3 regions of the Gracilibacillus sp. HCP3S3_G5_2 genome follow, and region 1 is predicted to be linked to each of the others. Evidence: predicted binding sites of a transcription regulator. Region 1 holds the regulator's gene; each other region holds the start of a gene.
The links. Region 1 encodes LexA, which represses DNA repair genes until DNA is damaged. Its sites were predicted from a motif close to CGAACATATGTTCG; they were not measured.

Region 2: the regulator LexA is predicted to act here: its motif matches at 1,208-1,221, upstream of uvrB (excinuclease ABC subunit UvrB).
Region 3: the regulator LexA is predicted to act here: its motif matches at 983-996, upstream of ruvA (Holliday junction branch migration protein RuvA).

Annotation. Positions count from the first base shown of each region.
Region 1 covers NZ_JBQHXU010000008.1:15,180-17,391, reverse strand. Annotated here, with positions in the region: gene ACTNEP_RS12615 (YneB family resolvase-like protein) at 1-214, opposite strand, end outside; gene lexA (transcriptional repressor LexA) at 481-1,101, shown strand; gene ACTNEP_RS12605 (hypothetical protein) at 1,698-2,212, shown strand, end outside.
Region 2 covers NZ_JBQHXU010000002.1:455,210-457,421, reverse strand. Annotated here, with positions in the region: gene ACTNEP_RS04760 (peptide chain release factor 3) at 1-719, shown strand, start outside; gene uvrB (excinuclease ABC subunit UvrB) at 1,279-2,212, shown strand, end outside.
Region 3 covers NZ_JBQHXU010000003.1:205,031-207,242, forward strand. Annotated here, with positions in the region: gene ruvB (Holliday junction branch migration DNA helicase RuvB) at 1-242, opposite strand, end outside; gene ruvA (Holliday junction branch migration protein RuvA) at 343-942, opposite strand; gene ACTNEP_RS06020 (BofC C-terminal domain-containing protein) at 1,200-1,742, opposite strand; gene ACTNEP_RS06025 (YfcC family protein) at 2,095-2,212, shown strand, end outside.

The DNA of each region.
Region 1 (2,212 bases):
GGGTATCAGCCTGTCCATTCTGAAATGTCTCTAACATATCAAAAATACCCTCACGTTCAATCTCATACCCACTTTGTTTTTCCTGGATGATTTTATGAATTTCCATTTTATATTTATTTGCAAACATGTGTAATTCTTCTTGCTGTCGTTGAATAGATGTTTCTTGGGAATCCTTTTCGGTACTTACACGACAGTATATGATCGCTTTTGCCATAGGTTAAACTTACTCCTTTATGCTATAAACTTGTTACTGCTGAATAATAGAAAAAGACAATAGCTAGTATAAAAGTAATCAAGTAAAAAATGTCAACTTTAGATATATTTTTTAACATAATATCGCCTCCTTCGAACCTTTGTTCGTATTTATATTATACACGAACAAATGTTCATGTCAATTGTTTTCTCGAACGAATGTTTGTAAAACTTATTTTCCTATGCTATAATTTGATTAATAAATAATACGTGTAAGGAGATTTAAATATGACAAATCTATCAAAACGACAAGAGGAGATATTAGCTTATATTAAAGAGCAAGTTGAGCTAAAAGGATATCCACCATCTGTTCGGGAAATTGGTGAAGCAGTCGGTTTAGCGTCAAGCTCAACCGTTCACGGTCATCTAGCGAGATTAGAGAAAAAAGGCTATATCAGACGTGATCCAACTAAACCGAGAGCTATAGAGGTACTTCCACAAGACGGAGAATTGGAAATTCCAAAAACCGAAGCCACATTTGCACCGGTTATCGGGAAAGTTACGGCCGGCCTTCCGATAACCGCGGTAGAAAATATCGAAGAATATATCCCTATTCCTCATAATGAAATGCATGTAAGCGAGCAATTATTTGTATTAATTATCGAAGGAGACAGTATGATCGAAGCTGGCATTTTAGATGGTGACAAAGTAATTGTCAAACAACAAAATACAGCAGAAAATGGTGATATTGTGGTAGCAATGACCGAAGAAAGTGAGGCCACAGTAAAACGATTCTTTAAAGAAAAAGATCATATACGTTTACAACCAGAAAATGCAACGATGGATCCTTTAATTTATAAAAATGTTAGTATTTTGGGTAAAGTAGTAGGGTTGTATCGTAGTATATAATTAATGGAAAGTGCGCACTTGTCTAAGTCGCACTTTTTTTCTACCATTATTTACTGTATTTTTATTATGTAAATTAAATGTCGGGAAAGCTTCCTTGGATTATGACGATTGTCTTCAATCGTGTGGTAATTGGTATCAATTTGAATATTCTAGTAAAACATATAAACCCATCAGAGCACTAGATTCGCTGGTATTAGTAGTCAACGGCCGCTTATAAGAAAAAGTATCTTCCTAATTACCAATAAAGGTTCTTAGATTCATTTCTACCATCAATGCTGTCGAGAAGGTATCATCTGCAAAAACTGTTCCTCTCCCCATGTTCATCTCATCAATCGATAAAGTTATTTCCTCTACAAAACTTCTAGGAAATATCCCCCTGAGCCCATGCTATATCTAATACACGAGCAGATGAGCATCTTCAATTCTTCGTCTTGAAGTGAAGCTACTGGCTTTTTAGTTGGTATTCAGTTGTCTTGGATTATTATTCCATCCACATTATCTTTAACTCTATATCTCCTAAGTCCCATCTAGGTCAATTATCGATTTTTAAGGAAGACGCATATAATAAGAAAAAGCGTTAGAAGGTGATGACATTTATGGGACTATTTATTAATAAATCCGAACATTCAAGTGTATTTCAACATAAAGGAGAGATTCAAGTTCCAAATCAACGTTATTTTAAAACGGATTATTTCGCTGAACTAATTCATAAACAGAAAAAATTCAATGAAACTATAACCAAAGAAGTGAAGGATATAAATAAAAGGCATCAGCAATATGAATTTACAGAGGCGAAAAATTGGAATGAACTGCGTATTAGTTTAGCACATCTATCTGAAAGAACTACAAAGCAGGAAAAATTTGAACAGGATGCAAGGGAGTGGCTACATTTGCTTGAGAAGAAAAATCATGAACTAAAATGTTTATTGAAAGAGGAAAAAGATGTAAAGCAAGAGATAAAAGAAAAAATAAATCATGTTAGCAAGTCAAATCAAGAGATCATACGACAGCTTTCAGACTATAAGTCATCTTCGGAGCAACTTACCTCTCAGATGAATGAAATGTATACACTACATCAACAAATGATAGACCAAATTTCTAAACAGGATAA
Region 2 (2,212 bases), on a different contig from region 1:
TTTCCGGATTCATTTTCAAAATCCAAGCGAATATGAATCCCCAACATCGTGACCGAATCGCCTTTTTACGTGTTTGTTCTGGTAAGTTTGAACGAGGAATGAATGTGACACTTGCTCGTACTGGAAAAACCATTCGTCTTGGTCAGACTCAACAATTTGTTGCTTCCTCACGTGATACGGTAGAAGAAGCCTATGCGGGTGATATTATCGGTGTTTATGATCCAGGTTCTTATCGAATTGGTGATACATTAATCGAAGGTAAGAAGACATTTGAATATGATGAGTTGCCACAATTCCCACCGGAAATGTTTCAGCGAGTAATGGCGAAGAATGTGATGAAAGCCAAGCAATTTAGAAAAGGAATTGAACAGCTTGTTCAGGAAGGTGCGATCCAATTGTTCCGTGGTTACCCAACTGATTCGATGATTATCGGTGCGGTTGGACAATTACAGTATGAAGTATTCCAGCATCGTATGAAGAATGAGTATAATGTAGAAATTATGCTTGAATCAATCGGTGATAGGATTCCGCGCTGGTTGAAAAAAGAGCAAGTTGATCCGGCCTTATTTGATGAGCGGAATTTATTAGTGAAAGACAGAGAAGATGAATTTCTCGTATTGTTCAAAAATGACTTTGCCCTTAGATGGTTCACCGATAAGCACCCAGAGATCGAGTTGATCGATTTATATGAAGTAAACCAATACGATCAAACTACCTAATTAGTGAAATTTCGATGAATTTACCATTCTTTCCTTTGAGTTTAAAGGGTTATGAAGTAATAGGGAAATCATCAAAAATAATTGTATGAGTTATACACTCATCGATAATCAGAAAACTAATACTAGCGGAGGTAGAATGCTGAGACTCCTGCGGGAACAGCACGAGCTGAAGATCCATTTCGTGAAGTGCTCTTCTTCACGAAGTTAGCTGAAGCCGTTCCCGCTAAAAGCGAAGTATTCTGCCGCTGCGTTATGAGGACATCTATCCAAAGCTACGGAAAAAAATGCGACACTCTTAGAAAAAGAAGGTATTTTTCCGTAGCGATAAGATAGCCCCATTTTGAGCTATACATCTTAATTGTAGCATTTTTTATATACAACCTCGTATTTTCTCCCATATTGAACAGCCCCTCTATTATTATAAACATTTATTTTTATCATCACTGTACCTTTGGTTATAATGAAAGAAGAGAATCCAAAACCAAAAACGAATATTTGTTCGCTTTTTGTTGGGATATAGTGTATACTATAACCAGTAAATGAGAACGGAGGTATGAAGGTGGAAGAACAAACATTTTCTTTACAAGCACCTTATCAGCCGCAAGGTGATCAACCTCATGCAATTAAGGAGCTTGTGACTGGCATAGAGAATAAGAAACGTCATCAGACCCTACTAGGTGCTACGGGGACCGGAAAGACGTTTACCATCAGTAACGTTGTCAAAGAGATCAATAAACCAACTTTAGTGATTGCCCATAACAAGACACTAGCTGGTCAATTATATAGTGAGTTTAAAGAATTTTTTCCGAACAATGCTGTCGAATATTTTGTTAGTTACTATGATTATTATCAACCGGAAGCATATGTGCCGTCCACTGACACATTTATTGAAAAAGATGCGAGCATTAATGACGAAATTGATAAATTGCGCCACTCGGCAACATCTGCATTATTTGAACGTCAGGATGTTCTAATTGTTGCCAGTGTTTCTTGTATCTACGGTTTAGGTTCACCGGAAGAATATCGTAGCCAAGTGCTTTCATTGCGAGTAGGGATGGAAAAAGACCGGGATGAGCTATTAAGGGGGCTTGTTGATATTCAGTATGCTCGTAATGACATTGACTTTCAACGTGGTACGTTCCGTGTTCGTGGTGATTCAGTCGAGATTATTCCGGCATCACGTGAAGAGCATTGTGTTCGCGTGGAATTTTTCGGTGATGAAATCGACCGGATTCGTGAAGTGGATGCATTGACAGGTGAAATTATCGGGGATCGTGATCATATTGCCATTTTTCCGGCATCACACTTCGTTACCCGTGAGGAAAAATTGAAAGTAGCGATGGAAAATATCAAAAAAGAATTAGATGAACAATTGGAAAAGTTACGTTCTGAGGATAAATTGCTAGAGGCACAACGATTGGAACAGCGGACCAATTATGATTTGGAAATGATGGCAGAAATGGGTTTTTGTTCAGGTATCGAGAACTATTCTC
Region 3 (2,212 bases), on a different contig from region 1:
AATTGCACACCCATTTCATTCGCAATAATCTGGGCCATCGTTGTTTTACCCAGTCCTGGTGGACCATATAATAAGACATGGTCTAAGGCTTCATTACGCATTTTAGCCGCCTCAATAAATATCGAGAGGTTTTCTTTTGCTTTATGTTGGCCGATATATTGCTTTAAGACTTTCGGGCGGAGACTGAGCTCTTCTACTACATCTTCTTCTTGTATTTCACTTGAAATGATCCGCTCTTCCATTATAGGTCTCCTTTCACCTTACTTCATTGAAAAACTTAACTTATCATAGCTATCATTGAAAATTTATTTTTTCTACTAAGCGATAAATATAGATAAGTGTTTATTTTGATAATAGTGCTAAACCTTTACGTATATATGTATCAGCTGTATCACTGTGCTCTTTTGTTAGTACTGGTTTTATCTGATTAATTTCTTTTTCTGAATAACCAAGTGCCTTTAATGCTTCAATAGCTTCTTGTAATGCTTCATTACTTTCAGGAACACTTTCGTGTCCTTGCGACATATGTTCTGTTTGGTAGTCAAAAGGTAGCTTTCCTTTTAGATCAAGAATCATCTGTCTCGCTGTTTTTTTTCCGACACCTGGAAAGCTTGTTAAAAATTTTTCATCTTCTTGTTCAATTGCCACCACAAAGTCTCGTACAGAAGTAGTAGCTAGAACAGCTAGTGCTCCTTTTGGACCAATGCCCGATACGTTTAGAATTTGAGCAAACAATGATTTTTCTTCTTGATTTCGAAATCCGTATAAAATTTGGGCATCTTCTCTTACATAATGGTAAGTATAGACCTTTTGCCTTTCTCCCTCTCGTGCTTGGAAACGATAAGGATTTGGACAAATCACCTCATATCCAACCCCATTTGTTTCCAAAATAATCGCTTGCTCAGTTATTTCTGCTACTTCCCCATTTATATACGCAATCATATCACGAACTCCTCTTTGATCCAATTTCTATATTTATTTACAATCATACGTTCGTATTTAATCTTAGCTTATCTTAGATCGTTTATCAAGGTAAGAGATGGCAGAATAAATGAAAGTAAGTGAGTCACACTTTCCAACCATTAATAGATAATAAGATAGTACAACAGATTCCCCATGTAGAAATATTATGCTGAGCAGAATGGAAATGAACCATACTTTTATTCCAATTAAAAAGTCGAACGATGAATACTCATCGTTCAACTATTAACTGCTTCCACATCTTGATAAGACCGAAATGTTTCCAATACCTCTAAATAATCTTGTTTCGTATTAATTTTTATTCCCTCTTTTAATTGTTCATATAAATGTGTTTCAAGTTCTTCTGTATCAATTTGATAAAAAGATTGCACAGCAGACTCCTGAACGGGAACACCTTCAAAAATAGTTAGTTGACCATTCTTGATGCCAAAATATCCGTTTGCTTTCAGATATGGAGAAATATCATCGACTTCTTTACGGAATCGGATAAAACCTTCTTTCTGCTCCACTACTTGCCATTCTTGATATTCTGACCAAAAATCTTCCATTGAAGCTATCGTTTCCTTTACATAGTCTGTTTCAATATTACCATCTATATATTGTTTTTCTAAAGTTAGTTCAATTGTTAGCGGGTCTTGTGACATGACCATTACTTCTTGCTCTTTTTCTTCTGATCCCTCTTGTTCAAAAAATGATTGAAAACTAATGAACCCAACTATTAAAACAACGACACCATTTAATAATAACCATAGTTTGCCCATAATGACCCTCCAATCGAGCTTTGTTATTATTAGGGTGTCCAATTTTAGAAAATATAACCACAATATAAGAAAAGGTCAGAAAGTTATACTCCTTCATTTTTGCATTTTAACGACTAATTATCATTTTTACATGTATTAATTTTTCACGGCTATTCCGTTACTCTTTTCCACCATTATTAATTCTCTAGCATATTACGTTATATAAAATCAATAATTCCACTTACTATTTTTAGCTAAAAGCAATAATGACACTCTCCTCCCTTTCCAGTTATGATGTTAATTAACTTAACACTCATTGTTTGATTAAATTACATACTAACTTAATAGAATTTCTTTATAAAGGGTGGGAATCATGGAACAACAAGCAGCGTATAATCTGAAACCTAAGAAGCAACGCAAATTTAAAATGCCACATATTTACTCAATTCTTTTTATATTAGCAACACTCGCCGCCTTGGCAACCTACATTA